Regions from separate parts of the Streptomyces sp. NPDC047061 genome, predicted to be linked through region 3. Evidence: riboswitches for the same ligand, from Rfam matches in the RefSeq annotation. Region 3 holds a riboswitch; each other region holds the start of a gene.
What was found. A riboswitch is a leader RNA that binds a small molecule or an ion and turns the genes downstream of it on or off. The one in region 3 is predicted to bind thiamine pyrophosphate.
Positions count from the first base shown of each region.

Region 1: it holds a riboswitch for thiamine pyrophosphate, as region 3 does, so the genes downstream of both, ABZ887_RS17260 (thiamine ABC transporter substrate-binding protein) here and thiC (phosphomethylpyrimidine synthase ThiC) in region 3, are expected to answer to the same signal.
Region 2: it holds a riboswitch for thiamine pyrophosphate, as region 3 does, so the genes downstream of both, thiO (glycine oxidase ThiO) here and thiC (phosphomethylpyrimidine synthase ThiC) in region 3, are expected to answer to the same signal.

Region 1 is NZ_JBEYVI010000010.1:95,120-105,267, reverse strand. It holds gene frr (ribosome recycling factor) at 1-262, shown strand, start outside; gene ABZ887_RS17280 (phosphatidate cytidylyltransferase) at 583-1,602, shown strand; gene ABZ887_RS17275 (cytochrome P450) at 1,978-3,222, shown strand; gene ABZ887_RS17270 (VOC family protein) at 3,260-4,048, shown strand; gene rlmN (23S rRNA (adenine(2503)-C(2))-methyltransferase RlmN) at 4,117-5,223, shown strand; TPP riboswitch at 5,267-5,374, shown strand; gene ABZ887_RS17260 (thiamine ABC transporter substrate-binding protein) at 5,453-6,529, shown strand; gene ABZ887_RS17255 (iron ABC transporter permease) at 6,574-8,172, shown strand; gene ABZ887_RS17250 (ABC transporter ATP-binding protein) at 8,172-9,197, shown strand; gene ABZ887_RS17245 (LAETG motif-containing sortase-dependent surface protein) at 9,277-10,008, opposite strand; gene ABZ887_RS17240 (LOG family protein) at 10,148-10,148, opposite strand, start outside.
Region 2 is NZ_JBEYVI010000003.1:80,186-90,333, forward strand. It holds gene pknB (Stk1 family PASTA domain-containing Ser/Thr kinase) at 1-69, opposite strand, end outside; gene ABZ887_RS06435 (thiazole synthase) at 320-1,114, opposite strand; gene thiS (sulfur carrier protein ThiS) at 1,120-1,332, opposite strand; gene thiO (glycine oxidase ThiO) at 1,329-2,498, opposite strand; TPP riboswitch at 2,496-2,607, opposite strand; gene ABZ887_RS06450 (FAD-dependent oxidoreductase) at 2,748-3,986, shown strand; gene ABZ887_RS06455 (Rv2175c family DNA-binding protein) at 4,079-4,444, shown strand; gene thiE (thiamine phosphate synthase) at 4,477-5,124, shown strand; gene metF (methylenetetrahydrofolate reductase [NAD(P)H]) at 5,258-6,181, shown strand; gene ABZ887_RS06470 (hypothetical protein) at 6,238-7,242, shown strand; gene ABZ887_RS06475 (NAD(P)/FAD-dependent oxidoreductase) at 7,270-8,784, opposite strand; gene ABZ887_RS06480 (DUF4126 domain-containing protein) at 8,846-9,460, opposite strand; gene ABZ887_RS06485 (TetR/AcrR family transcriptional regulator) at 9,906-10,148, opposite strand, start outside.
Region 3 is NZ_JBEYVI010000004.1:201,784-211,931, reverse strand. It holds gene ABZ887_RS09485 (DUF5326 family protein) at 1-126, shown strand, start outside; gene ABZ887_RS09480 (helix-turn-helix domain-containing protein) at 338-1,126, shown strand; gene ABZ887_RS09475 (SsgA family sporulation/cell division regulator) at 1,225-1,662, shown strand; gene ABZ887_RS09470 (YibE/F family protein) at 1,833-3,440, opposite strand; TPP riboswitch at 3,512-3,689, shown strand; gene thiC (phosphomethylpyrimidine synthase ThiC) at 3,682-5,484, shown strand; gene ABZ887_RS09460 (NUDIX hydrolase) at 5,560-5,997, opposite strand; gene ABZ887_RS09455 (NADP-dependent oxidoreductase) at 6,031-6,969, opposite strand; gene ABZ887_RS09450 (helix-turn-helix domain-containing protein) at 7,135-7,551, shown strand; gene ABZ887_RS09445 (hypothetical protein) at 7,598-8,467, opposite strand; gene ABZ887_RS09440 (metallophosphoesterase) at 8,649-9,737, opposite strand; gene ABZ887_RS09435 (LacI family DNA-binding transcriptional regulator) at 9,993-10,148, opposite strand, start outside.

The sequences.
Region 1 (10,148 bases), on a different contig from region 3:
GGTGGTGTTCCCGGAGCTCACCGAGGAGCGCCGCCGCGACTACATCAAGGTCGCCAAGGGCAAGGCGGAGGACTCCAAGGTCTCCATCCGCTCCGTGCGCCGCAAGGCCAAGGACGCCATCGACAAGCTGATCAAGGACGGCGAGGTCGGCGAGGACGAGGGCCGCCGCGCCGAGAAGGAGCTCGACGACACCACCGCGAAGTACGTCGCGCAGGTGGACGAGCTCCTCAAGCACAAGGAAGCGGAGCTTCTCGAAGTCTGATGAACGACTCATCCTGGGGAGCCCCGCCGCACGCCGGGCCGCAGGCCGGGCAGGCGGGCTCACCCGCCGGGCAGGCCGGATCACCGGCCGGGTACTGGGGACCGAACGATCAGGGCACCGGCCAGGGCTACGACCACGGCCACGGGCCGGTCTCCGCCGAGGGCTACGGTGCTGGTCAGGGCTACGGTCCCGGCCAGGGGTACGGTCCCGGCCAGGGGTACGACCTCGGCCGTGGCCACGGCTATGACCAGGGGCATGTCCAGGGAGCCGTCCCGGCGGGTCCCGCGTACGATGCGCAGAACGCGCAGCAGACTCGCCCCATGCCCATCGTGCCCGACGACGTACCCGCGTACGGCTCAGACCAGGACGACGACCGGGGGGCCGCTCGGCTGAGCGGCCCCTTGTTCCGAGACGAGACGTTCCGCAACGACACCCCGTCGGCGCAGCCCCTGCCTCACGCGGCGGCGCCGCAGAATCCGGAGCCCATGCCCGACGCCCCACAGCCGGCGCCCGTGCCGCAGAAGAAGAGCGCGGGGCGCGACCTGGGTGCGGCCATAGGTGTCGGCGTCGGACTGGGCGTCGTGATCGTGGCGTCCCTGTTCGTCGTCAAGGCCGTCTTCGTCGGCGTCGTGGCGGTCGCGGTCGTGGTCGGCCTGTGGGAACTGACCAGCAGGCTCCAGGAGCGCAAGGGCATCAAGGCGCCCCTGGTCCCGCTGGCGCTCGGCGGCGCCGCGATGGTGGTGGCCGGCTACGCCCGGGGCGCGGAGGGTGCCTGGGTGGCCCTGGCTCTCACCGGTCTGGCCATCCTGGTCTGGCGGATGACGGAACCGCCGGAGGGCTATCTCAAGGACGTCACGGCGGGTCTCTTCGCGGCGTTCTACGTCCCGTTCCTGGCGACGTTCGTGGCGATGATGCTCACCGCCGACGACGGCCCGTTCCGGGTCATGACCTTCCTGCTCCTCACGGTGGTCAGCGACACCGGCGCCTACGCGGTCGGCTGGCGCTTCGGCAGCCACAAGCTCGCTCCGCGCATCAGCCCCGGCAAGACCCGCGAGGGCCTGGTCGGCGCGGTGCTGTTCGCGATGGTCGCGGGCGCGCTGTGCATGCAGTTCCTGATCGACGACGGCACCTGGTGGCAGGGCCTGCTGCTCGGCCTCGCGGTCGCCGGCAGCGCCACACTCGGCGACCTCGGCGAGTCCATGATCAAGCGGGACCTCGGCATCAAGGACATGGGCACGCTGCTCCCGGGCCACGGCGGCATCATGGACCGACTGGACTCGCTGCTGCCGACGGCGCCGGTGGTGTGGTTGTTGATGGTCTTGTTCGTCGGGAGTGGGTGACGGTGGGCCACGGCGCCACGCCGCGGTAGCGGCAGGTCGACACAGCATGGACCGACTGGACTCGCTGCTGCCGACGGCGCCGGTGGTGTGGTTGTTGATGGTGCTGTTCGTCGGCAGTGGCTGATCCGCTTCGCCGGCCGCGGCTGAGCTCCTTCGTCGGCGGCGACCGATCTCCTTCGTCAGCGGTGGCCGATCTACAGACACGTCGGCAGTGGCTGCCGTGCAGCTGTCGTAGGCGAGCCCCCGTCCTTCACAGGGCGGGGGCTCGGCGGTATCCCGGCCCCGGATGACGCAGCAGAAATCGCATGGTCATGCCGGTCGGAGGCAGACTCCCTGTGAGGACGCTGTGTCCTCCGACGTGCAGGGAGTGTGCCCATGCCCCTCGACCCGGCCCCGGCCTCCACCCCGTCCCCGACCCCGCCTCCTCCGCCGGTGCGGTTCTGGCCCGTCGACGATCTGCCCGCGCTCGACCCGGACCCGTTCCTGGACGAACTGCTGCGCGACGAGCCGGTCACCCGGATCAGGCTCGCGCACGGCGAGGGGGACGCCTGGCTGGTCACCCGCTACGAGGACGTCCGCTTCGTCACCTCCGACCCGCGTTTCTCCCGGGAGGCGGTCGTCGGCCGCGACATCACCAGCATGCGCCCGGCGCCCGTGGCCTCCCAGACGGCGGGCCTCCAGTACATCGACCCGCCCCGGCACAACCGGCTGCGCCGGGTCGTCGCCCGGGCCTTCACCGGGCGGGCCATGCAGCGGCTGCGGCCGATGGCGGAGCGCCGGGCCGGTGAACTCCTCGACACGATGGAGGCCGCGGGCCCGCCGGCCGACCTCATGGAGCATCTGCACGGCCCCTTCCCGATCGCCGTGATCCGTGACTTCCTCGGCGTCGACGAGAAGGACTGGCACCGCTGGGCGGCCACCGGCGAGGCGCTGCTCTCCGCGGGCCCCGACGCCGAGGCGCGCGCCCGGGAGGCCGCCCGCACCACCCGGGCCCGGATCTCCGAGCTGCTGCAGAGCCGCCGCGAGGAGCCCCGCGAGGACCTCGCCGGGGTGCTGGCCCAGGCCACCGCGGACGGCGAGATCACCGGCGACGAGGCGATCTCCCTGGCCACCGCCATCCAGGTCAGCGGTGGCCACGCGGTCCGCAACAACAGCGGCTCGATGATGTACGCGCTGCTCACCCACCCCAAGCACCTGGACCGGCTGCGCCGTGAGCCGGAGCTGCTCCCCAAGGCCGTGGACGAGCTGTTCCGCTACGTCCCGCACCGCAACGGCGTCGGCATCCCGCGCGTCGCCGTCGAGGACGTCGAGGTCGGCGGCCAGCTGATCCGGGCCGGCGAGGTCGTCTACAACGCCTATGTCGCCGCCAACCGCGACCCCGCGGTCTTCACCGACCCCGACGACCTGGACTTCGACCGCACCAACGGCCCCCACCTGGCCTTCGGCCACGGCCCCCACCACTGTATGGCCGCGATCATGGCCCGCATGGAGGCCGAGACCATGATCGGCTCGGTCCTCGCGCGCTTCCCGGACATCCGCCTGGCGGTACCTCCCGAGGAGGTCGAGTTCCAGCGCCAGGGCCTGATCCGGGGACCGCGTACGCTGCCCGTGACCTGGTGAGCGAAGACGGCCGCGGACGGCCGAGGAGGACCCCGCCATGCTGACCACCCAGTACGTTCCCGGCGCCCCGAACTGGCTCGACGTGGGCACCCCCGACACCGACGCGAGCGCCGCCTTCTACTCCGCCGTCTTCGGCTGGCAGCACCGGTCGGCCGGACCGGAGGCCGGCGGCTACGGCTTCTTCGAGCAGGACGGCGGGACGCTCGCAGGGATCGGCCCGCTCACCGAGGAGGGCGCGAGCCCGTCCTGGACGGTGTACTTCCACACCCCGGACGCCGACGCCACCGCCAAGGCCGTGGAACAGACGGGCGGCTCCGTCCGGGTCGCCCCGGCGGACGTCTTCACCGCCGGCCGGGCGGCCGCCTTCACCGACCCCACCGGCGCGGACTTCGCGGTCTGGCAGCCGGGCGACACCCAGGGCCTGGACCTCGTCGCGGTCCCCGGCAGCCTCGCCAGAACGGAGCTGTACACCACCGACGCGAGCGCGGCGAAGGCCTTCTACGAGTCGGTCTTCTCCTGGCAGACCCGCGACGTGCCGATGGGCCCGGGGCTGACCTACACGATCCTCACCCCGGCCGGCGCAGGCCCGGCGGCGGCCCACGGCGGGCTGATGCAGCTGCCCCAGGCCAACCTCGACGCCGGATCCACCCCGGAGTGGCACCCGTACTTCGAGGTGACCGACTGCGACGCCACGCTGGCCAGGGCCACCGGGGCCGGAGCCACCGTCCTCATCCCGGTCACCGAAGCCCCGGGCATCGGCCGCTTCGCCATGTTCCTCGACCCCTTCGGCGCCCTCCTCGCCATCATCACGACCGCCGGGCGCTGAGCCCCCGGACTCCCGCCGAAACCCACGGTCGCGGGCCACCGCAGTTGATCTGCGACACTGGTTGGGTTATGCCTAAGCCCGGAGAACTCACTTTCGTCGCGCCGCGCGGAGCCAAGAAGCCGCCGCGGCATCTCGCCGATCTCTCGCCCGCCGAGCGCAAGGACGCGGTGGCCGAGGTCGGGGAGAAGCCGTTTCGTGCCAAGCAGCTCTCGCAGCACTACTTCGCGCGGTACGCGCACGACCCCGAGCAGTGGACGGACATCCCGGCCGGCTCGCGGGACAAGCTGCGGGAGGCGCTGTTCCCCGAGCTGATGACCGTCGTGCGGCATCTGTCGACCGACGAGGGGACGACCCGCAAGACGCTGTGGAAGCTCTTCGACGGGACGCTCGTCGAGTCGGTGCTGATGCGCTACCCGGACCGGGTGACCATGTGCATCAGCTCGCAGGCCGGCTGCGGGATGAACTGCCCGTTCTGCGCGACCGGACAGGCGGGGCTCGACCGGAACCTGTCGACCGCCGAGATCGTCCATCAGATCGTCGACGGGATGCGGGCGCTCCGGGACGGCGAGGTGCCCGGCGGGCCCGCGCGGCTGTCCAACATCGTCTTCATGGGGATGGGGGAGCCGCTCGCCAACTACAAGCGGGTGGTCGGCGCCATCCGGGCGCTCACCGATCCGGCGCCGGACGGACTGGGGCTCTCGCAGCGCGGGATCACCGTCTCGACCGTCGGACTCGTCCCGGCCATCCACCGGTTCGCCGACGAGGGCTTCAAGTGCCGGCTCGCGATCTCGCTGCACGCCCCCGACGACGAACTGCGCGACACCCTCGTCCCCGTGAACACGCGGTGGAAGGTGCGCGAGGTCCTAGACGCCGGCTTCGAGTACGTCGAGAAGAGCGGGCGGCGGCTCAGCATCGAGTACGCGCTCATCCGCGACATCAACGACCAGGCCTGGCGGGGGGACCGGCTGGGGCGCCTGCTCAAGGGCAAGCCCGTGCACGTCAACCTCATCCCGCTGAACCCGACGCCGGGTTCGAAGTGGACCGCGTCGCGGCCGGAGGACGAGAAGGCGTTCGTCGAGGCGATCGAGGCGCACGGGGTACCGGTCACCGTCCGGGACACCCGGGGCCAGGAGATCGACGGCGCCTGTGGTCAGCTCGCGGCCACCGAGAGGTAACCGCCCTGGACACCGAGCGGTAGGATCTGGCCAACACATCTTCATAATCCGACAGGGGAGCGCCACAGCGCTGAGAGTGCGGCAACCGGGCCGCAGACCCTCTGAACCTCGCCCAGGTCATTCTGGGTAGGAAGTTCGGTCATCACTCAAGCTGTTGCGCCCTGCCCGCACACCGCGGGCAGGGCCGCGTCTCTTCCTGGTCAACTCCAGGAGGAATGAACCAGTGCACATCAGGCACACCAGAACCTTCGTGGCCGCGGCGGTCGGGCTCGGGCTCGTGACGCTGTCCGCGTGCTCGTCGTCGGACAGCGGGTCCGGCTCCGACTCCAAGACCGTCACCCTCGTCAGCCACGACTCGTGGGCCGTCTCCAAGAACGTGCTCCAGGACTTCGAGAAGCAGTCCGGCTACAAGGTCAGGGTCCTCAAGGACGGTGACGCCGGGCAGGCCGTCAACAAGGCGATCCTGACCAAGGACAACCCGCAGGGCGACGTCTTCTTCGGCGTCGACAACACCCTGCTCTCCAGGGCCCTCGACAACGGTCTCTTCCAGCCGTACGCGGCGAAGGGGCTCGACACGGTCGGTACGGCGTACCAACTCGACGCGGCCGAGCACCGGGTCACGCCCATCGACTACGGCGACATCTGCGTCAACTACGACAAGGCGTACTTCAGCAAGCACAAGCTGACCCCGCCGACGTCGTACGCCGACCTCGTCAAGCCCCAGTACAAGAACCTCCTCGTCACCGAGAACGCGTCCACCTCCTCGCCGGGGCTCGGCTTCCTGCTCGGGTCCGCGGCGCAGTACGGGGACAGCGGATGGCAGGGCTACTGGAAGCAGCTCAAGGCCAACGGCGTCAAGGTCGTCGACGGCTGGGAGCAGGCCTACAACGAGGAGTTCTCCGGCTCGGCCGGCGGGAAGAAGGCGGGCGGCGACCGGCCGCTCGTCGTGTCGTACGCCTCCTCGCCGCCCGCCGAGGTCATCTACGCCGATCCGAAGCCGAGCACCGCGCCCACCGGCGTCGCGACCGGCACCTGTTTCCGGCAGATCGAGTTCGCGGGACTGCTGAGCAACGCCGGGAACACCAAGGGCGGCAAGGCGCTCATCGACTTCCTGGTCTCCAGGGAGTTCCAGGAGGACATGCCGCTGAACATGTTCGTGTACCCGGTGGTGAAGGGCGCGAGCGTGCCCGCCGAGTTCACGAAGTACGGGCCCGCCGCCCAGGATCCCGAGACCATGGCGCCCGACAAGATCGCCGCCAACCGTGACCAGTGGGTCAAGACGTGGACGTCACTCGTACTGAAGTAGCCCCGCACAAGGGCCGTTCGGGGAGCGCGGCGCGGCTCGGGCTGATGCTCGTGCCCGTCGCGTTCTTCGGCGTCTTCTTCGCCTGGCCGGTCGCCGCGATCGTCAGCCGCGGCCTGAAGGTCGACGGGGTCTGGCGGCTCGGGCGGATCGCCGACGTCCTCGGCCAGTCCGACATCCGGCACGTGCTCTGGTTCACCACCTGGCAGGCGCTCGCCTCCACCGCGCTCACCCTGCTGGCCGCGCTGCCCGCCGCCCATGTCTTCGCCCGCCTCGACTTCCCGGGCAAGCAGGTGCTGCGGGCCGTGGTGACGGTTCCCTTCGTGCTGCCGACGGTCGTGGTGGGGACCGCCTTCCTCGCGCTCGTCGGGCGCGGCGGGCTGCTGGACGAGTGGTGGGGGGTACGGCTCGACACCACCGTCTGGGCGATCCTGCTGGCGCACGTCTTCTTCAACTACGCGGTCGTCGTACGGACCGTGGGCGGGCTCTGGGCCCAGCTGGACCCCCGGCAGGAGGAGGCCGCCCGGATGCTCGGCGCCTCCCCGCTGGGCGCCTGGCGGAAGGTCACGCTGCCCGCGCTCGCGCCCGCCGTGGCCGCCGCCGCGCTGATGGTGTTCCTGTTCACCTTCACCTCCTTCGGCGTGGTGCAGATCCTCGGCGGGCCCACCTTCTCCACCCTCGAAGTGGAGATCTACCGGCAGACCTCCGAGATCTTCGACCTCTCCACGGCCGCCGTCCTGACGATCGTGCAGTTCGTGGCGGTCGGCGCGATCCTCGCCGTGCACGCGTGGACGGTACGGCGGCGGGAGAGCGCCCTGCGACTGGTGGACCCGTCGGTGACGGCACGCCGGCCGCGCGGGGCCGGGCAGTGGGCGCTGCTCGCCGGGGTCCTGGCCACCATCGCCGTGCTGCTCGTGCTGCCGCTGGCCGTGCTGGTGCGGCGGTCGCTGGACGGGGGGTTCGGGTACTACCGGGCGCTGGGCGACGCGGACGGCGGGACCTTCCTGGTCGCGCCGATCGAGTCGGTGGTCAATTCCCTGGAGTACGCGGTCGCGGCCACCGCCATCGCGGTGGTGATCGGCGGACTCGCCGCCGCCGCACTGGCCCGGCGGGACGCGGGGCGGCTGGTGCGGGGGTTCGACGCGCTGCTGATGCTGCCGCTCGGGGTGTCCGCGGTGACCGTCGGCTTCGGCTTCCTGATCGCGCTCGACAAGCCGCCGCTGGATCTGCGTCAGTCCTGGATCCTGGTCCCGCTCGCCCAGGCGCTGGTCGGCGTCCCCTTCGTCGTACGGACCATGCTGCCCGTGCTGCGGGCCGTGGACGAGCGGCTGCGGGAGGCGGCGGCCGTGCTCGGGGCCGCGCCGTGGCGGGTGTGGCGGGAGGTCGACCTGCCGATGGTGCGCCGGGCGCTGCTGATCGCGGCGGGGTTCGGGTTCGCCGTGTCGCTGGGGGAGTTCGGCGCGACGGTGTTCATCGCGCGGCCGGACAACCCGACCCTGCCGGTCGCCGTGGCCCGGCTGCTGTCCCGCCCCGGTGATCTCAACTACGGCCAGGCGATGGCCCTTTCCACGATTCTGATGGTGGTGTGCGCGGTGGCGCTGCTGGTCCTGGAGCGGCTGCGGACCGACCGGACGGGGGAGTTCTGATGCTGCTGACTCTCGACGCGGCCACCGTGCGGTTCGGTGGTCGGGCCGTGCTGGACGCCGTCGATCTCGAAGTCGCCCAGCAGGAGGTGGTGTGCGTGCTCGGGCCGAGCGGAAGCGGCAAGTCGACGCTGCTGCGGGCGGTGGCCGGGCTGCAACCGCTGGGCTCCGGGCGGGTGCTGCTCGACGGGCACGACCAGGCTCGGGTGCCCGCGCATCGGCGGGGGGTCGGGCTGATGTTCCAGGACCACCAGCTGTTCCCGCAGCGGGACGTGGGCGGGAACGTGGCCTTCGGGCTCCGGATGCGCGGCGAAGGGAAAGCACAACAGGCCGAGCGGGTCGGTGAGTTGCTGGAGCTGGTGGGGCTTCCGGGTGCGGCCCGCCGGGCCGTCGCCGGGCTCTCCGGCGGGGAGCAGCAGCGGGTGGCGCTCGCCCGGGCGCTGGCGCCCCGGCCCCGGCTGCTGATGCTCGACGAACCCCTCGGGCAGCTCGACCGCTCGCTGCGGGAGCGGCTCGTGGTCGAACTCCGGGAGCTGTTCGGGCGGTTGGGCACCACCGTGCTCGCCGTGACGCACGACCAGGGCGAGGCGTTCGCGCTGGCCGACCGGGTGGTGGTGATGCGGGACGGGCGGATCGCCCAGTCCGGCACGCCCCTCGACGTCTGGCAGCGGCCCGCGGACGAGTTCGTGGCCCGCTTCCTCGGCTTCGACAACGTGGTCCCGGCGACCGTCGAGGGAACGGTCGCGGTGACGCCGTGGGGGAAGGTGCCGGTGCCCGAGGGCTCCGGGCAGGGGACGCGGACCCTGCTCGTACGGCCGGCCGGCGTACGGCTGGTCGCCGCCGACGCGGGGCTGCCCTGCACGGTGGCCGCGCGCACCTTCCAGGGCACCCATGTCACCGTCCACCTCCAGCCCCGGGACGGCGGCGGCCCCCGTCTGGCGGCGGCCTGCGCGCTGCGGGAGGCACCCGAGGCCGGGGACGCGGTGGGCGTCGAGTTCGACGCGGCGGAGACCGTCGTACTGGACTGACCGCGTGCGCGGGTACGGCCGAGGCCCGTCCCCCGGGGATACGGGGACGGGCCTCGACGATGTACGAGTGTGAGGTGCGTCAGTTGGCGCTGTGCGCGCCACGACGGCGCATGCCGAACCAGACCGCGCCACCGCCGACCGCCACGAGCGCGGCGGCGATACCGGCGATCAGGCCGGTGTTGGAGTTGGCACCGGTCTCGGCGAGGTTCGACTCACCGACGGCCGGGGACGGGGCGTTGTCCGACGTGGACGCCGGGGCGGTGCTGCTGCTGTCCGTGGCCGACGGGGTCGGGGAGTCCGACTCGGCCGGGGTGGACTCGGACTCCGACGGCGACGGGGTGGCCGACTCCGACGGGGAGGGGCTGGCGCTGTCGTCGGACTTGCACGCCGTCGACGGGGTCGTCAGGTTCGGCGTGATGTCCGTGTCGATCTGGGTCTTGCCACTGTCGACCTTGACGTGGACGCGATACGTCGCGTCGGGCGCCCAGTCCTCGGAGAAGGTGACCTGCGTACCCTTCGCGGAGCCCTTGACGGTCTGCTCGTCGCCGACCTGCTTGGCGTCGGCGCCGTTGGTCTCCAGGAAGACAGTGATGGTGGCCGGCGTACCAGTGGCGTCCTGATCGGTCACCGTGATGACACCGTTGGAGCCGTCGCAGGTGGCTTCGGCGGAGAACTCTTTGATGTTGCACGCGAGAGCGCTGCTGGAGAAGCTCAGAACCAGCGCGGCCGACGCGGAGGCAACACCCAGGATGCGCACGGAACGACGCGCGCTGCGGCGGGATATGGACACGTTTGTCCTTACTGAGTGCATAACTGCGGGGGGTAGTGGGGGGAGTTGACGCAACGGTGAGGTGAGGCATCAGCATCCCCGGGAGGCTCACAGGTCTATAAGCGCTCCATAAGTAGTGTCAATGCATATGCGGTCCACGTGCGTTGACTTTGCCCGCTTAT
Region 2 (10,148 bases), on a different contig from region 3:
CCGCGCGTCGACGCGATACCGGCCGTCGAGCACCTGCCCGACGAGGGGGTCCTGAAGGGTCGTATCCACCCGCCGAGTGTACGAGCACCGGCTGACACCCCCACAGGTGAGACCGCTTTCCCCAGCGGACTGCAGCGCACCTGTGACGCTTCGCACGTGGCTGAAATATGCACCTACCCACCCGCGACCCCCGCCGGAGCCGATCCCCCCACGACCCGCGGACGCCGACGGTGCTCGGCCCCCACGGGAGAGTCCCGCTTCTCGGCAAACAGTCACGGGTGGTGCGTGGGTGGGAGAGCAGGCGGGAGCGGGCCGGCGGTCAGAACGCGGGGCGCTCGGGGTCCAGCACGGCCAGGCCCTCCGCAGGAGAGGACGCCTCGGCGAGGTACCGACGCGGAATCCGCCCCGCCAGCCGGGCCAGCCGCCCCGCCTCCACCCCGGCCCGCATGGCGTGAGCCATCCGCTCGGGATCCTGCGCCCGCGTCACCGCCGACGCCAGCATCACCCCGGCACACCCCAGCTCCATCGCCAGCGCCACGTCCGACGCCGTACCGGCTCCCGCGTCCAGGATCACCGGCACGCGCGCGTGTTCGACGATCAGCTGGAAGTTGTGCGGGTTGCGGATCCCGAGCCCGGACCCGATCGGCGACCCCAGCGGCATCACCGCGGCGCACCCCACGTCCTCCAGCTTCCGGGCCAGCACGGGATCGTCGTTCGTGTACGGCAGCACCGTGAACCCGTCGTCCACCAGCGTCTCCGCCGCGTCAAGGAGCTCGACCGGGTCCGGCAGCAGGGTCCGCTCGTCGGCGATGACCTCCAGCTTGATCAGCGAGGTGCCCAGCGCCTCCCGCGCCAGCCGGGCCGTCAGCACGGCCTCCCCGGCGGTGTAGCACCCCGCCGTGTTCGGCAGCACCCGGATCCCGAGCCGGTCGAGGACCGACAGCACGGAGCCCCGTACCCCCGGGTCCACCCGCCGCATCGCGACCGTCGTCAGCTCGGTCCCGGACGCGACGAGCGCCCGCTCCAGCACCTCCAGGCTGGGCGCACCCCCGGTACCCATGATCAACCGGGAGGAGAACGTCGTACCCCCGAGGACGAAGGGATCGTCGGCCACGGCGCTCACCCTCCCTGCACGGCGGTCAGGACTTCCACGCGGTCACCGTCGGCGAGTCCGGTCGTCGCCCACTGCCCGCGCGGTACGACGGTCTCGTTGACGGCCGCGGCCACCCCGGAGGGCGCGGCGGTCAGGGACCTCACGAGCGTGTCGAGAGCGGTGCCCGGGGCGATCTCCCGGTGCTCCCCGTTGACGGAGATGGTGACGGAGACGGTCATGCGGTCTGCTCCACAAGGACGCCGGGAACGGTGCCGAATCGCCTCGGGGTGAACGGACGGGCCTCCTCCGGCGGCTCGCCGCCGGTCAGCAGCTCCGCCATCACGTCTCCGGTGACCGGCGTGAGCAGCACCCCGTTGCGGTAGTGCCCGGTGGCCAGCAGCAGCCCGTCGAGGAGGGTCGGCCCGAGCAGCGGCGCGTTGTCGGGGGAGCCGGGGCGCAGTCCGGCCCGGGTCTCGGTCAGGGGCAGCTCGGTGATCCCGGGGACCAGCTCGTGCGCGTCGCGCAGCAGCTCGTACACACCGCCCGCGGTGACCGTCGTGTCCCAGCCGAGCTCCTCGCTGGTCGCGCCGACGACCAGCTCGCCGTTCTCCCGGGGCACCAGGTAGACGTTCCCGCCGCGCACCACGGCCCGTACGGTCCGGCTGAGGAACGGCGCGTACCGCGCGGGCACGGTCAGCCGCAGCACCTGCCCCTTCACCGGCCGCACCGGCGGCAGCACGTCGTCGGGCACGCCCGCGAGCCGTCCGCTCAGACTTCCGGCGGCGAGCACCACCTGCCCGGCGCCGCAGGTGTCACCCGCGCGGGTGCGGACACCGGTGGCCCGCTCCCGCCCCACCTCCAGGCGCTCGGCCCAGTCGCGGTGGAACACCACCCCGGCCCGCTCGCACGCGGCCACCAGCGCGGCCGAGAGCCGGCGCGGGTCGATCTGGTGGTCGCCGTCGACCCGCAGCCCGCCGCGCACACCGGGCGCGAGCATGGGCTCCAGGCGTCGGCACTCCCGCCCGGACAGCCACTCGGACTCCAGGCCCGACTGCTGCTGGAGGGCGTGCAGCTCGCGCAGATGGGCGCGGTCGTCGGCGTCCAGCGCGACCGCGAGGGTGCCGCAGCGCCGGTAGCCGAGGTCGTGGCCGGTGAGCTCGGTCAGCTCGGCGGCGAAGGCGGGATAGCGACGGGCGGAGGCCAGGTTGAGCCCCAGCAGGGTCTGCTCGCCGTAGTGCAGCTCGGTGACCGCGGCCAGCATCCCGGCCGCGACCTGCGCGGCCCCGCCACCGGGCGCCGGGTCGACCACGGTGACGTCGAGCCCGCGCTGAGCCGCTCGCCAGGCCGTGACCAGGCCGATGATTCCGCCCCCGATGACAAGGACGTCTGACGTACGTGAGGACATGGGCGTCCAGCCCCTCCCTTCGCCGGCATGACCCGGATCAGGTTCGTACGGTCGGAGGCCGCCAGCCTCCCTCTCAGCCCGGTGCGTCCGGGCTCCCGCGTGTGCTTCCCCGCCACCCTAGCCCGCGGGGCTCCGCCCTTGTAAGACGGCCTCGGACGGCGCTGTGGACAGTGCTGTGGAACAGGTCACTCGCCGCGCCCCTGACTGACTCCTCGTCAGTTGTCTATCGTTCTTGTCTATGGTGATCACGTGAGCGAGCAGACGCAGCGACGGAGCACGTCACAGACGCGGCGCGTGGTCGTCGTGGGCGCGGGCATGGCCGGGGTGCAGACCGCCGTCGCCCTGCGCGAACAGGGGTTCACCGGGACCGTCACGCTGATCGGCGCCGAGCCGCACCAGCCGTACGACCGGCCGCCGCTCTCCAAGGCCGTGCTGCTCGGCAAGTCGGAGGGCTCCGCCTTCGAGGTCGACTTCGAGGCGCTCGGCATCGAGCTGGCGCTCGGGCGCGACGCGCTGGGCGTGCGCGCCGCCGACCACGAGCTGGACACCGAGGCCGGACCGGTGCCGTACGACGTCCTGGTCCTCGCCACCGGCGCCGAGCCGATCACGCTGCCCGGCACCGAGGGCGTGCCCGGCGTCCATCTGCTGCGCACCCTGGACGACGCCGAGCGGCTGCGTCCGGTGCTCGCCCGGCAGCACGACATCGTGGTCGTCGGCGCGGGCTGGATCGGCGCCGAGTTCGCCACCGCGGCCCGTGCGGCCGGCTGCGCGGTGACGGTCGTGGAGGCCGCCGACCGCCCGCTCGCGGGAGCGCTCCCGGCCGAGGTCGCCGCGCCGATGACCGCCTGGTACGCGGACAGCGGCACCGAACTGCGCACCCACGCGCGCGTGGCCGGCGTCGAGCCCGGCGCGGTGCTGCTCGACGACGGCTCGCGGCTGCCCGCGGGCGCCGTCGTGGTCGGCATCGGCGCCCGCCCCGCCACCGCCTGGCTGGCCGGCTCCGGCATCGAGCTGGGCACCCGCGGCGACGTGCTGGCCGACGACCGTCTGCACACCAGCGCCCCGGACGTCTACGCGGTCGGCGACTGCGCCTCCTTCCCGTCCGGCCGCTACGGCGAGCGCCTGCTGGTCCACCACTGGGACAACGCCCTCCAGGGCCCGCGCACGGTCGCCGCCAACATCCTCGGCGAGTCCGAAGCGCTCTACGACCCGGTCCCGTACTTCTGGTCGGAACAGTTCGGCCGCTTCGTCCAGTACGCGGGCCACCACGCCGCCGCCGACCGCCTGGTGTGGCGCGGCGACCCGTCGGGCCCGTCCTGGAGCGTCTGCTGGCTCCGCGAGGACCGCCTGGTAGCCCTGCTGGCGGTAGGCCGCCCCCGTGACTTGGCGCAAGGCCGCCGCCTGATCGAGGCAGGCCGCGAAATGGACCCGGAGGCCTTGTCCGACCCCGCCCGCCCCTTGAAAGACGCGACTGCAGCGCCCCGATAGGGGCGCGGGGAACTGCGCGACCAGCCCCCACGGCGCCGCACCCGGACAACCACCCATCGCGGCCTCCACGGCGGAACGCCTACCCTTGTTCCGTGACCGAGATTGACGCAAACACCGATGCTCTCGTCCCCGCCTGGCTCACCCTCCCCGACATCGCAGAGATGATGGACGTCGAGGTGACGCGCGTGCGGCAGCTGGTCAAGGAGGGCCAGCTCATCGCCGTCCGCCGTGGTGAGAACAAGGCACTGCACGTCCCCGCCGCCTTCATCGACGGGGACAAGGTCGTCAAGGGCCTGACCGGCACCCTGACGCTCCTGCGGGACGACGGCTTCACCGACGAAGAGATGCTGGAGTGGCTCTTCACTCCCGACGAGACCCTGCCGGGCACCCCCGCACAGGCGCTCAGCGAGAATCGCGGCACGGAGGTGAAGCGTCGCGCCCAGGCGCTCGCCGTCTGAGGCAACCAGTACCGAATCGACGGGGGACACCGATGACCGACACCGCCCGCGCCCAGCTGGCCGACGCCCGGCTCTACCTGTGCACGGACGCCCGTAAGGAGCAGGGCGACCTCGCGGAGTTCCTGGACGCGGTCCTGGCGGGCGGTGTCGACGTCGTGCAGCTGCGCGACAAGGGCATGGAGGCCGCGGAGGAGCTGGAGCACCTCGCGGTGTTCGCCGACGCCTGCGCCCGGCACGGCAAGCTGCTCGCGGTCAACGACCGCGCCGACGTGGCCCACGCGGCCGGCGCCGACGTGCTCCACCTCGGCCAGGGCGACCTGCCGGTCCCGGCGGCCCGCGCGATCCTCGGCCCGGACGTCCTGATCGGCCGTTCCACGCACGCCGAGTCCGAGGCCGCCGCGGCCGCCGTGCAGGACGGCGTGGACTACTTCTGCACCGGCCCCTGCTGGCCCACCCCCACCAAGCCCGGCCGCCCCGCCCCCGGCCTCGGCCTGGTGCGGTACACCGCCGCGCTCGGCACCGACCGCCCCTGGTTCGCCATCGGCGGCATCGACCTCGGCAACCTCGACCAGGTGCTGGACGCGGGCGCCCGCCGCGTGGTCGTGGTCCGGGCGCTGACCGCGGCCGACGACCCGGGCGCGGCGGCGGCCGAGTTCGCCAAGCGGCTGCGGTCGGCGTAACCGTCTGCCTGTCCGGCTCCCCGCTCGTCCGGCTGTCCGGAAACTTGTCCAGTATCCGGACGCGAGCTCGACAATTCGGGCAAATATCCCGAGTTCGGTTGGGTGACCGCCCGCCCCTGGCTAACCTGCGGGTATGGCCCTCGGAACCGCATCGACCAGGACTGACCGCGCACGCACCGTGCGCGACATGCTCGCCACCGGCAAGACCACGTACTCGTTCGAGTTCTCGGCGCCGAAGACCCCCAAGGGTGAGCGGAACCTGTGGAGCGCGCTCCGGAGGGTCGAGGCGGTCGCCCCCGACTTCGTCTCCGTCACCTACGGCGCCGGCGGTTCCACCCGCGCGGGCACGGTCAAGGAGACCGAGCAGATCGTCGCCGACACCACGCTCACCCCGGTCGCCCACCTCACCGCGGTCGACCACTCGCTGGCCGAACTGCGCAACATCATCGGCCAGTACGCGGACGCCGGGATCCGCAACATGCTCGCGGTGCGCGGCGACCCGCCCGGCGACCCGATGGGCGACTGGGTGGCGCACCCGCAGGGCCTGACCTACGCGGCCGAACTCGTCCGGCTCATCAAGGAGTCGGGCGACTTCTGCGTGGGCGTCGCCGCCTTCCCGGAGATGCACCCGCGCTCCAGTGACTGGGACGCCGACGTCCGGCACTTCGTCGACAAGTGCCGCGCGGGCGCCGACTACGCCATCACGCAGATGTTCTTCCAGGCCGAGTCGTACCTTCGCCTTCGTGACCGGGTCGTCGCGGCCGGCTGCGAGACCCCGGTCATTCCGGAAATCCTGCCTGTCACCAGTGTGAAGATGCTGGAACGGCTGCCCAAACTCAGCAACGCCGCGTTCCCGGACGCCCTGAAAGAGCGGATCCTCACAGCGAAAGACGATCCGGCGGCGGTACGCTCCATTGGCATCGAGTACGCCACGGAGTTCTGCGCCCGGCTGCTGGCCGAGGGAGTGCCAGGACTGCACTTCATCACGCTCAACAACTCCACGGCGCCGCTGGAAATCTACGAGAACCTGGGCCTGCACCATCCCCCGCGGGCCTAGACCGGCCGCACCGGAGTACGACACACTGCGTAGCGGTCACAGGAGGAGGGGCGTACATGGGCTGGACGGTCCTCTACGCAGCGTTCGGCATCGTCGCGCTGTGGTTGCTCGGCGAGGTACTGCTGCAGTACAAGGCGCGGCTGCGCTGGCGGCTGCTCGCCTTCGTCGGCTTCCTCGGGGTCGTCTTCGGCGTCCTGATCCCGTCGGTCATCGTGATCGGTGTGGGTGCGATCGCGTTCGCGGTCGGCCAGACGTACGTCACGCTGTCGTTCCGCCGCGGCTTCGAGGCCGGCTGGGCGGTCAAACGCCCCGGCACGGACGGTGACGGCGGCCTGACCAAGCGCCGCCGCGGCGAGCCGGACGAGGACCCGGGTCTGGAGGCCACCGACCCGGACGTGGCCGACGCCGCCTACGCCGAGCAGCAGGGCGCCTACGCCACGGGCAGCATGCCGTCCTACGGCGGTGACGACTACGAGCGTGACGACGTCTTCACCCCGGCGGCCCGCACCATGGAGCCCGGCGCGGCCGAGTCCACGGTGTACGAGCCGCAGCCGATGCCCGAGGACACCGGCTCCTACGGCGTCTACCGCGACGCCGGCTACGCCGCCACCGGCGACCAGCAGGCCGCCTACGCGACCGCCGGCCAGGACCAGGCCTACGCCGCCCAGGGCACCGACCAGAACTACGCCTACGACTACTCCGGCTACGGCCAGCAGCAGTACGGCTACGACACGGGCGCCCAGCAGCAGTACGCGAACTACTCCGACCCGTACATCGGCAACAACCAGACCTACGGCGGTGCCGGGTACGACCAGTCGTCGTACGGCACCCAGCAGTACGACCAGCAGGGCTACGCCCAGGGCCAGTACGGCAACGGCACCGGCGGCTACGGCGAGACCCCTGCGGGCGGAGTCTGGGTCCCGCAGCAGCGCGGCGACGAGACCTACGGCGGCGAACTCCCGCAGGAGCAGCAGTACCCCTACCAGGGCCAGGGCGACGGGCAGGGGCAGCAACAGGGCCAGCAGGGCAACGGCTACGACGAGCAGCAGTACCGTTTCTGAAGCGGTCCCGCTCCCGGGGAACCCGGCTCACTGCGAGCCGCGGAACTCCGGTCCCTCCACGATCAGTCCCGCCACCAGCGCCCCCGACATGCCCGCGTGCGGCAGCCCGCCGCCGGGATGCGACCAGCCGCCCACCCGGTAAAGACCGGGCAGCCGGGTGGAGTTGGCCGGGTGCAGGAAGCGGCCCCGGCCGGCGGCGAGGGCGGGAGCGGAGATCCTCCCGGACCCGGTGGTGTCCGTGCCCGGTTCCGGCTGCCGTGTCTCGTGCCAGAGCAGGCGCTCCCGCAGCCCCGGGACGGCGGCCTCGGCGGCTTCCAGGAGGAAGTCCGTGTAGGCCCCGGCGGTGCTCTCCCGCTCCCAGCCGGCCTCGGCCGACAGCACCGCGGACAGCACCACGGACTCGTGGTCGTCGTCCGGTCTGAGCGCCGGGTCGTCGGGGCGCAGCACCGTCACGGTGGGGCGCACCGGCCGGTCGCCGCCGGGCGAGGCCAGCAGGTCCAGCTCGGTCTCCTCGTCCGGGGCGTGTACGACCGTGCGGTGCGCGGCACCGGCCTCGGGCCCGCCGCGCAGCGCGAGCAGCACGGTGAAGCGGCCCGGACCAGGAGACCGCAGGTCGGCCCGGACATCGCCGTCGGCGTCCAGCGGGCACCCCGTGCGTCGGGTCAGGGCGTCGAGCCGCACCGGATCCACCCCGGCCACCACCTGGTCCACGTCGATCACACCGCTGTCGGCCAGCTCCACCCCCGCCGCGCGGCCGTCCTTCGCCAGCACCGCCGTGACCTCGGCGCCGAACACGAACTCCACTCTCCGGCGCACGCACCGCTCGTACACCGCACGCGCCAACTCCCGCATGCCACCGCGCACATACCAGGTCCCGAAGGCATGCTCCAGATACGGCAGCACCGCTGCGCTCGCCGGCGTGTCCCGGGGGTTGAGGCCATGGGCGAGCGCGTGGCTGTTCAGGAGGGCGGCGAGCCGCTCGTCGCGCAGCTCCCAGGCGCCGATCTCGGTGAGCGTGGCCGCCCGGCGGGTGCGCAGCAGCTTCTTGTGCGGTACCGACGGATACGGCTCGCGCTCGGCCAGCACCTGCCAGTTCGGCCACAGCGGTTCCTCCAGGAGCGGGCGCCGGGTGCGGTCCCAGGCCTCCCGGGCCCGCACCAGGAAGTCGCCCCAGCGCTGCCCGGCGCCCGCCCCGAGCGCCTCGTCCAGGGTGGTCACGACGCCCGCGCGGGACGCGTTCGGCAGGGACACCTCGGTGCCGTCGGCGAAGACGTGCCGGGCCGACGGGTCCACCTGGACCAGCTCGACGCGGTCCTCCAGCGGCTCCTTGCCGGTCTTGACGAACAGGTCGCGGTACACGGCGGGCAGCGTCAGCAGCCCCGGGCCGGTGTCGAAGGCGAACCCGTCCCGCTCGAACCGGCGTACCTCGCCGCCGTACGTCTCCGTCCGCTCGTACACCGTCACCCGGTGGCCCGCCACGGCCAGCCGGGCGGCCGCCGCCATGGCGCCCATCCCGGCGCCGATCACCGCAATCCGTCCCATGCCCGCGACTTTATCGACCGCCACTGACAGCCCGGTCCGGCGAGTCCGGTCCGGCGGGCCGTCAGCCGGGCGGCCGTCCCACCTGCGCCGCGAGCCGCCGTTCCTCCCGGCGCTGGGCGCGGCGGCGCCAGAACCGCCGGATCCGGGAGATCAGGAACACCAGCACGATCAGACCGGTGGCCAGCAGCACACCCGCGATGATCGCCGCCGGCAGCGGATGGAACATCGCGAACGTCACGATCCCGGCGACCCCGAGATCCTCCGCCAGGCTCACCGCGATGTTGCTGAACGGCTCCGGCGAGGTGTTGATCGCCATCCGGGTACCGGCTTTCACGGTGTGGCTGGCGAGGGCCGTGGAACCGCCGACCAGCCCGGCCGCCACGTCCGAGAGCGAGCCGCTGTGCCCGGCGAGCAGCGCCCCGACCCAGGCGCCCGCCACCGGCCGGATCACCGTGTGCGCGGAGTCCCACACCGAGTCGACGTACGGGATCTTGTCGGCGACCGCCTCGCACAGGAACAGCACGCCCGCGACGATCAGCACCTCGGGGCGCTGCAGCGTCTCGGGGACGTCGTCGCTCAGGCCCGTCGCGCCGAAGAGGCCGAGCAGCAGCACCACCGCATAAGCGTTGATTCCGCTGGCCCAGCCGCTGGTGAAGACCAAGGGGAGTACCGACACGGACGCGATCGTAACCAGTCGGCGGCCGCACGTCCTGGGCCTGCGTGCGCACACCTGAGTACGTGTACCTAGGGGACGAGTTGAGTACGCGCGCGGATGGGCCGCGACCTGCGTGAACGGGAGAGTGGAGACACGGAAAGGGGCGCGAGGTCCGGTACCGCCGACACGGGGCGGCGGAACGGCGCCGGCGCCCTCGACCGCTCCTTCCGCCGATCAGCGTCGGCGGAAGCGAGACACGGGGGAGAGGGGACCCGGGGGAACAGCGGGAAACCGGGGGAAACACGGGGGAGTACGGAAGGCGCCGGTCCGACGGCGGCCCGCGGGGGACGCGGCCGCCACGGACCGGCGCTTTCGTCCGCGCACGCGCGCGTGCGGCCTTCTCGCGGCCACGCGCGCGTGCCGGTCCCGATTCCGGTTCCGATTCCGGTTCCGGTTCCGGACGGGCTCAGCCCTTCCCGCTCACCCGCCCCTGCAGCAGCCGGGACAGCGCCGCGTGGACGTCGTCCAGGGAGCGCTCCGGCTGGAAGGACTTCCAGTCCAGCGCCGCCACCAGCACCATCCCGACCAGCGCGGCCGCCGTCAGCTGCACATCGATCTCGTCGCTGAACTCGCCGCCCTCCACGCCCTCGCGCAGCACACCCTCGACGACCGCGACGGCCTGCTGCCTGACCACCATCAGCGTCGACTG
Region 3 (10,148 bases):
ACGGCCGTGATCAGCTGGGTGGTCTTCCTGCTCTTCAAGCTGCTGATCTTCGTGGCGCTGGTCGGCGGACTGATCTACATCGTGCGGAAGTTCATGTCGAACTCCTCGTCGAAGAGCGACTGGTGAGGACCGTGGGAATCGGTGGCCGGTAACAGGAATCACCGGTTCCCTCGGGGGAGGGAAGTTTCCCGTACAGCCGGACCGGGAGCGGTGGCGGACGGTTAGAGTCGCTGACCCCCTCGCGCTCCGGGAGTGACCCTTGGCCACGCTTGACGCCGCCCCCGCACCCACGGAACATCCAGCACCCCCCGCCCAACGACGTTCCAGCACACCCCCCGTGCAGCGGCCGGCCGGCCCGGTCGACCCCGCACAGCCACACTCGGCCACGCTCATCGGCTCCGTGCAGCGCGCGATGCGCCTGCTGGAGTGCGTCGCCGGACACGCGCACGGCGCACCCGCCAAACAACTGGCCCGGGAGACCGGCCTCGCGCTGCCCACCGCCTACCACCTGCTGCGCACCCTCGTTCACGAGGGCTACCTGCGCCGCGACAAGGGGCTGTTCTTCCTCGGTGAGGCGGCGGAGCGGCTGAGCAGCAGCGGGGCGCAGCAGAAACGTCGCAGCGCGGTCGCCGACACCCTCGCCCACTGGCGCGATTCGATCGGTGTCCCGGTGTACTACGCCATGTACCGGGACGGCGAGATCGAGGTCATGTGCGTCTCCGACTCCCCGGGGACTCCGGCGGTCGAGGAGTGGGCCGGCTTCCGCGAGACCGGGCACGCGCACGCCATCGGCCAGTGTCTGCTCTCCCAGCTGGACGAGGACGTCCGCCGCGACCATCTCGGCCGCTATCCGGTGCGACCCCTCACCCCGTACACGGTCCGTGACGACCAGACCCTGCTGCGGCGGCTGGAGCGGACGCGGCGGATGGAACCGGTGGTGGAGCGCCAGGAGTACGCACTGGGGACGGTGTGTGCGGCGATCCCCCTCACCGTCGGCACCACGGCCGCCACGATCGCCGTCTCCCTCCCTCTCCACCAGGCCGACCGGCTGCTGCCCGCCGTCCGGCAGTTGCAAGGCGAAGTGGGCCGGCATCTGGGGTCCCTGGCGATCGCTATCAGTATCTGAAAACTCACTCCTTGTGATCTCCCGTGTACTTTCAGCAAGATTTGACCACCATCAAGGGATAAATCCCGGCCAGTCGGTGTCATATGACGGGGTAGGCAATGCGCGAGTCCGTACAAGCAGAAGTCATGATGAGCTTTCTCGTCTCGGAGGAGCTCTCCTTCCGCATCCCCGTGGAGTTGCGCTACGAGACCTGTGATCCCTATGCCGTCCGGCTCACCTTCCACCTGCCCGGGGATGCGCCGGTGACCTGGGCCTTCGGCCGGGAGCTGCTGATCGACGGGGTGGGGCGGCCGTGCGGCGAGGGCGATGTGCACATCGCGCCCGCCGATTCCGAGGTGCTGGGCGAGGTGCTGATCCGGCTTCAGGTCGGCGGCGACCAGGCGGTGTTCCGGTCCTCCGCACCTCCGTTGGTGGCTTTCCTCGACCGTACGGACAAGCTGGTGCCGCTCGGCCAGGAGGGTTCACTCGCCGACTTCGACGCCCACCTCGACGAGGCCCTGGACCGCATCCTGGCCGAGGAACAGAGCGCCGGCTGAAGCGTTACGGCACGGGGCGCACGCCGCTCCGCCGAGCCGCGTGAGGACGCGCAGGAACGCTTCTGCGCGTCCGGTGCGAGGCCCCTGCCGGCACGCTTCTTCTCATGCGGACCGTCCGTGCCTCACCTCGTGCCTCGTGGACGGCCTCCTCCCGGGCCGTCCACCGCGCCTCACCGCTTCCGGCGCCGTCCCCGTCCGGCCCGTGCCGCGGTCGGCGCGGGCTCCACGGACACGGCTGTCTCCGTGCCCGGCCGGTCGGCGGACACCACCAGGGCCGCGAGCAGCGTGGTGACCGGCACCGAGGCGACCAGGCCGATCGAGCCGACCAGGGTGCGCACGATCTCCTCGGCGACCAGCTCGCTGTTGGCGACCGTGGCCACACTGCTCTGCGCGATCGAGAAGAGCAGCAGCAGCGGCAGCGCGGCACCCGCATAAGCCAGAACGAGGGTGTTGACGACGGACGCGATGTGGTCACGGCCGATGCGGATGCCCGCCCGGTACAGCCCGCGCCAGCCCATGGTCGGGTTGGCCTCGTGCAGTTCCCAGACGGCCGAGGTCTGGGTCACCGTCACGTCGTCCAGGACACCCAGCGAGCCGATGATGACACCGGCCAGCAGCAGACCGCTCATGTCGATCGACGGGTACAGGCCGTGGATCAGGCCGGTGTTGTCGTCGGTGTTGCCGGTGAGCGCGGCCCAGTCGATGAACTCCGAGCCGAGCAGTCCGATCAGGCACAGCGAGACCAGTGTGCCGAGCACGGCCACCGAGGTCCGGGCCGACAGCCCGTGGCAGATGTACAGGGCGATCAGCATGATGGCGCTCGACCCGACCACCGCCATCAGCAGCGGGTTCGATCCCTGCAGGATTCCCGGCAGGATGAACAGGGTCAGCACCAGGAAGCTGACCGCCAGCGCGACCAGCGCCATCACACCGCGCAGCCGGCCCACCACCACCACGGCGAGCGCGAAGATCCCGGCCAGCAGCGCCATCGGGAACTTCCGGTTCACGTCGGTGACGGAGTACTGGAGGTCCTTGGGCGCGGAGGGCTCGTACGCGGCCACGACCTTCTCGCCCTCGTGCAACTGCCGCGACTGGTCGGGCTGCACGATCTCGGTGAAGGTACGGCCCTTGTCCTTGCCGGCGTCGACCCGGACCGTGGCCTTCTTGCAGGTGTCTCCCTCCTCCTTCGAGGAAGTGCCGTCGGCGGTGGAGGTGTCTCCGGCCGAGCCGCCGCCGGAGGCGTTGACCGACTTGCAGCTGACCGAGACGACCTTGGTGACCGTCGCCGCCTGCGTCTGGCGGTCGAAGCCGACGCCGGTGCGCTCGTGCGGCGGGGCACCGCCGGGCCACAGCACCACCAGGCCGACCGCGACCGCGGCGGTGAAGGGGATCAGGATCGCCGCGATGACCTTGCGCAGATGCTTGGAGACGGGTGCGGCGGGGCCGTGGCTGTGGCTGTGCCCGTGCGAGTGGCCGTGACCACCGCCGGGCCCGGAGCCGCTCTGGCCGGTGCTCGGACCGGGCGCATGGCCATGGGGCCGGCCGTTGGCCGCATGGCCATGGGCCTCTCCGTGGCCGTGACTGTGACCGGGGGCCTGGCCGTTGTCGTGATGGTGGGTGTGGCTGAGGGCGTGCCCCTGGTCGTACTGCTCGCCCTGACCGTGGGTGTGTCCGTCACCGGCACCATGGCCCCCGTGGCCGGGTCCGCCGCCCTGCGCGGCGCCGTTGCCGCGCCGCGGCTCGGGCGGCGGATAGGGGTGCTGCTGTGTCGAGGTCACCGCCCGATCATCGCAAGAACGGCAGGGGCCCTCTGTTCACCGCGCCCGAATTGACGCTAGCGTGGAGGCACCTTTGCACACGCGGGAGCTCGGAGCACCGGGCTGAGAGGGCGCTGACCTCCGTATTCGCGATGTTTCACGTGGAACGAGTGATGTTTCACAGGAAACGCCGCCCGACGGAAGCCGCTGCGTCGACCGCCGAACCTGTTACCGGGTAATGCCGGCGTAGGGAGTAGGTCTCATGACCAACAAGGACGCACGCACGCCTGCCTTCAGTCAGGACGAACAGCCCATTTCGGGTGAAAAGTCCCCGGAGGCCGGGAAGTCCATCGGCTGGCACAAGGGGTATGTCGAGGGCACCCGCCCCGATCTGCGGGTGCCGGTCCGTCAGGTGCACCTCACCAACGGGCAGTCGGTCACGCTCTACGACACCTCGGGCCCGTACACCGATCCGCTCGTCGAGACCGACGTCCGCAGGGGCCTGCCGCCGCTGCGGGAGAACTGGATCATCGCCCGCGGCGACACCGCCGAGTACGCGGGCCGGCCCGTCCGTCCCGAGGACGACGGGATCAAGCACACCTCGCCGCGTGGTGGCCTGCGCAACCTGGACGCGGTCTTCCCGGGCCGCCCGCGCCAGCCGCGCCGCAGCCGGGACGGCGAGGCGGTGACGCAGCTCGCGTACGCCCGCCGGGGTGAGATCACCCCGGAGATGGAGTACGTGGCCATCCGCGAGAACGTTTCTCCCGAGGTGGTCCGCGAGGAGATCGCGGCGGGCAGGGCCGTACTGCCCGCCAACGTCAACCACCCGGAGATCGAGCCGATGATCATCGGCAAGCGGTTCCTGGTAAAGGTCAACGCCAACATCGGCAACTCCGCGGTCACCTCCTCCATCGAGGAGGAGGTCGAGAAGATGACCTGGGCGACCCGCTGGGGCGCCGACACGGTCATGGACCTCTCCACCGGCCGCAACATCCACACCACCCGCGAGTGGGTGCTGCGCAACTCCCCCGTCCCCATCGGCACGGTGCCGCTGTACCAGGCCCTGGAGAAGGTCGACGGCAGGGCCGAGGAACTGACCTGGGAGATCTACAAGGACACGGTCGTCGAACAGGCCGAGCAGGGCGTGGACTACATGACCGTCCACGCGGGCGTACGCCTCCCGTACGTGCCGCTCACCGCCAACCGCAAGACCGGCATCGTCTCGCGCGGCGGCTCGATCATGGCGGCCTGGTGCCTCGCGCACCACAAGGAGTCGTTCCTGTACGAGAACTTCGAGGAACTCTGCGAGATCCTCGCCGCCTACGACGTCACGTACTCCCTGGGCGACGGCCTGCGCCCCGGCTCCATCGCGGACGCCAACGACGAGGCCCAGTTCGCGGAGTTGCGCACGCTCGGGGAACTCAACCGGATCGCGAAGCGTTTCCACGTACAGACGATGATCGAGGGCCCGGGCCATGTCCCGATGCACAAGATCAAGGAGAACATCGACCTTCAGCAGGAGATCTGCGATGAAGCTCCGTTCTATACGCTCGGCCCGCTGACCACGGACGTCGCACCGGCGTACGACCACATCACCTCCGGCATCGGTGCCGCGATGATCGCCTGGTGGGGCACGGCGATGCTCTGCTACGTCACACCCAAGGAGCACCTGGGCCTGCCCAACCGGGACGACGTCAAGACCGGCGTCATCACCTACAAGATCGCCGCCCACGCGGCCGACCTCGCCAAGGGCCACCCGGGCGCGCAGGAGTGGGACGACGCGCTGTCCGACGCCCGCTTCGAGTTCCGGTGGGAGGACCAGTTCAACCTCGCCCTGGACCCGGACACGGCCCGAGAGTTCCACGACGAGACCCTGCCGGCGGAGCCGGCGAAGACGGCCCACTTCTGCTCGATGTGCGGGCCGAAGTTCTGCTCGATGAAGATCTCGCAGGACATCCGGCGCGAGCACGGCGGGAGTCGGGACGAGGTCGAGGCGGGGATGGCTCAGAAGTCGAAGGAGTTCGCGGCTGCGGGGAACCGGGTGTATCTGCCGATCGCGGACTGAGGGCGGACCCGGGAGTGTGCCGGAGGCTCGGGAAGCGGGCTTCGGCACACGGCCCGGCCGTCGGGACCGCCCCGGCTACCGGGCTCGCCATGCCTCGGCGTGGGCCGGCACGTACGCGGCGAGTTCGGGTGGGTTCAGGTCGAGTGCGGTCACGGCGGTGAGGTCCAGCGGGATCCGGACCGGCTCGAAGTCGCCGGTGTCGGGGGCGTCCACCTCGGGGCCGTCGCGGCGGTCCTGGTCCATGTCCAGCAGGTCGGCGAGGAAGAAGTGCTGGGTGACGGTGAGCGTCCCGCCCGGTTCGGTCACGGTCAGGAGAGGCGTGGCGGGGCCGATCGTGGCGCCGATCTCCTCCATGACCTCGCGGCGCAGTGCCGCTTCGAGACCGGCGTCGTCGGGTTCTACGCCGCCGCCCACCGTCGTCCAGTACGGGGAGCCACCCGGCCATCCCCGGCGCAGGAGAACCAGGTGGTCACCGTCGAGCAGGACCACGCGCACCTTGTGACGGAGCTTCATGGACGGACCTTCATAGGGGGACGGCAGTGCCTTTCACGGGATCAGGACGAGCTTTCCGGTGGTGCGGCCGGCCTCGATCGCGCGGTGGGCCTCGGCGGCCTCGGACAGCGGGTAGGTGTCCTGGACGAGTATCCGCAGCCTGCCCGCCTCGATACGTTCCGTGATCCGTTCCAGCAGCTCACCGGAGGGGGCGGCAGTGACCCACACGTAGCGCATCCCGCGCTCGGCCGCCTGGCGTTCGTCCGTTCCCGGGTCGATCGACGCACCGACGAGCAGGCCGCCGGGGCGCAGCACATCCAGGGAGCGCGGCCCGTAGGACCCGCCGACCAGGTCCAGAACCGTGTCCACCGGAGCCACGGCGGACTCGAAGCCGGTGGTCGTGTAGTCGATCAGCTCGTCGGCACCCAGCCCGCGCAGCAGGTCGTGCCGGCCACCCCGGGCCGTGCCGATGACGTACGCCCCCAGCTCCTTGGCCAGCTGCACCGCGACATGGCCGACGCCACCGGCCGCCGCATGGATGAGCACCCGGTCACCGGGCCGGACCCGCGCCAGCACGGCCAGTGCCTGCCAGGCGGTCACCGCGGCGAGGGGGACGGCACCCGCGACCGCCAGATCGACGTTCCCGGGAGCGGGGGCCAGCGCCCCGGCCGGTACGGCGGTGAACTCTGCGTACGCACCGCGCCGGGAGACCGGCAGCATGCCGTACACCCTGTCGCCCGGGGCGAACCGTGTCACGCCCTCGCCGACCCGCTCCACGGTGCCGGCGACATCGTTGCCCGGCGTCCACGGCAGCTCGACCAGCTCCGGCACCCGGCCGGAGCGGAGCACCGCGTCGCCGGGATTCACCCCGGCCCCGGCGACCCGCAGCAGGACCTCTCCGGGGCCCGGCTCCGGTATGCCGGTCTCGGCGTACTCCAGCGTCTCGGGACCACCGAACACGGACTGGACGACGGCATGCATACGGGCGGACATCGGATCAGAGCTCCTCGGCGACGGGTAGCGGCAGGCCGCGGAGGGCAGCGGCGGGTCGCGGTCGTTGTGGTCGTTGTGGTGGCCGCGGCGGCCGCGGCGCGTTCCATGCTCGACCTCGGCAACTGCCCTGTGGAAGAAGGCACTTTCCTGATATCGAGGTTCCTCATGGATACCGGCTTCGACCTGAGAGAACACGGCGGCGTGGACGTCTTCCTGCGCGACTGCCCCACCCGTGCCGTGCTGGACGTGATCGCCGGCAAGTGGACCATGCTGGTGCTGGTGGCCCTTGCGGACGGCCGGCCCATGCGGTTCGCGGAGCTGCGCAGACGGCTGGACGGCGTGACGCCGAAGGTGCTGACGCAGACCCTGCGCGCGCTGGAGCGGGAGGGACTGCTGACGCGCACGGTGTATCCGACGGTGCCGCCGCGGGTCGAGTACCGGCTGACCCGGCTGGGCCGGGAGGCGGGCGGGCTCGTGCAGCGCATCACCGACTGGTCGCAGGCGAACGTGGCCGCCATGCAGGCGGCGCGGGAGGAGTTCGACGGGCGGGCTGCCCGTCAGCTCCCCGGCGCGGCCTCCTAGACCGGTTGTCCGGCCTGCGCCCCCTGGCCGGGGGCGCAAGCCGGGGTCATTCCGGCTGGTGTTCCGGGCCTCCGAAGTCCGGGCTGGTGTAGTCCGGGCTGGTGAAGCTCGGGCGGGGGGCGGGTGCGGCGCCGTCGTCGGTGCTGAAGCCGGGACGGTCGTAACCGAGCCGCGGCATCCGGCCCGCCGGGCTCGGCGGGGCGGTGCGCCGCAGTCCGGCCGTGCCGGTGTCGGTGGCCAGCGCTTCCCGCAGGAAGGGCAGGATGCCGCGCTCCAACAGGGCGTCCCGCCAGGCCTCGCGGGCCTTGGCCACCTCCCCGCCGGGTTCGCCGTAGGCTCCGGCCTCCAGCGAGGGGCTGTTGCGCAGTGCGGTGAGCAGCAGTCCCGCGCCGGCCATGATGATGGCGGCCGCGGTCACGACGCCGAACACCCAGCCCGCGGTGAGCATGGTCTGGGCGAACGCCGGTGCCGGGTCCAGCATCTTCAGGACGTAGCCGACGAGCAGGAAGATGGCGGCGGCGGTACCGGCGAGCACGGGCGCCAGGACCAGGGCGAGGGCGAAGCCTCCGGCGCCGGTGGTCTCGGCGGCCTCGCCGAGGGTGGTGGCGAGCCCCATCGCGCCGCCCGCGCCCGGCTCCACGGAGCCGGGTTCGTGGACGGCGGCCGGGGTGGACCGCGCCGGATTGCGCAGTTCCTCGCGGACCTTCACATAGTGCTGGTACTCGGTCGCCGCGGCCGCCGTGATCAGAGTGGTGGCGTTGAGCGCCATGGTGCGCAGCTGTTCGGTGTTCAAACGCTGGCCTATACCGGCCAGTTCGGGACGGTACTGGGCGGAGCGCAGCGCCTCGTCGAGGATCCGCTCGTACTCCTGGCGGTCCTCGCTGTGCAGGTGCTGCGGAACGCTGTTCATGTGCATCCCCCGATGCTCCGTAGGGCTGGTGGCTCGCACGGCGGCGAGCCGTCGGGCAGAAACGGAGGGGAGCCTGCTACGGATAAACCGATGGTAGAGCCGTTACGGCACGCGGTGACAGGGGGTTGCCGGAAATTGGGGATGTCCCGCGTGTGACGTCGGGGGGATCGAACAGCCCGGCGAAAGCTCAGTTGTCCAGCGGAAGTTGCCTCACCAGCAGCTTTCCGGCCATGGTCACGCCACCGTCCATGGCGATGGCGAGCCCGTCGGCGTAGACGTGCGGTCCCTCCACAACGGGGCCGTTGCCCTCTTCGCCCTCCTCGGAGCCGACTTCCCCCAGCAGATAGGGAATCGGGCTGTGTCCGTGAACGATGCGGGTGCCTCCGTACGTATCGAGAAGGGAACGGACGGCGTCTGCACCCCCCTCGTCGCGGAAGGAGAAGCGCTTGGTGAACTTGCGGAACAGATCCCACACCTCGTCCGCGTCATTACGCGTGATGGTCTCGCGGACCGTGTCGTTGACCGCCTCGATCGAGTCGCCGTAGTCGAGGTAGGCGGTGGTGTCGGAGTGGACCAGCAGATAGCCGTCGACCTCCTCGACGGCGTCCAGGCGGGCCATCCACTGCAGGTGGTGGTCCTGGAGCCGGTCCATGTCGGTCTTCTGGCCGCCGTTGAGCAGCCAGGCCGCCTGGAAGGTGGCGGTGCCCGCGCCGGAGTTGACGGGGGTGTCGCCGAACCGCTTGGCGCCGAGCAGCAGCAGCTCGTGGTTGCCCATGAGGGCCTTGCAGTAGCCGCCGGCCGCGGCCGCCTCGGCGGACAGCCGCATCACCAGGTCGATGACGCCGATGCCGTCCGGACCCCGGTCGGTGAAGTCGCCGAGGAACCACAGCCGGGCGGTGCCCGCACACCACTGCCCGTCCGCGTCGATCAGACCCTGCTCGCGGAGCGCGGCGAACAGCTCGTCGAAGTAGCCGTGCACGTCACCGACCACGAACAGCGGGCCGGGGCCGTTCCCGGGCTGCGCGGCGGGGCCGGCGGCCGGTTCGACGGGCGTCTGGAGCGTGTCGCCGCGGTGGATGACCGGCAGGTCGCGCTGGGTGGGTGTGTACCCGTCCGGATATCCCTCGGGGTACATGTCGTCGAGCGGTGGGACGACGTCGCCGGGGTGGGTGCTGGGGGCGTACGGACCGGTCTCGTTGACGTACCCGGGCACCCGGAAGTCGCGCAACGTCGCCGTCCGCTCCGCCTCGGGTCCCTGACCGGCCCCCTGAGTCATCAGACCCCTCCACCATCGCGCCGCATCTGCACCGCTTCGGACTGCCTGGTCGCAGCGGCCCGCGGTGTCGTGGGCCCATCATAGGAATGCCCGTCGCGCCGTGTGATGACCCAGGGGTGGTGAATCCGGGCAGGACTCCGGTTCAGCGTGGCTTTCGCCCCGGTTGGGCAGGGGTTCGACCCCGTACCGTTCAGCTGCCGGCCGCCGTCCGATGCCGCCCGGCAGCTGTGCCGTCCCGCTCTTCGCACGCCCGTGCTACTCCTCCTCCGGTGCCCGCGGCGGGCTGACCGTGGTGCGCTGGGTGCGTCGCTGGGAGGAGGTGCGCACGATCAGTTCGGTCGGTATCACCTGCTCGACCGGCTGGTCCGACTCGACCCCCTCGATCGCGTCGATGAGCAGCTGCACCACCGC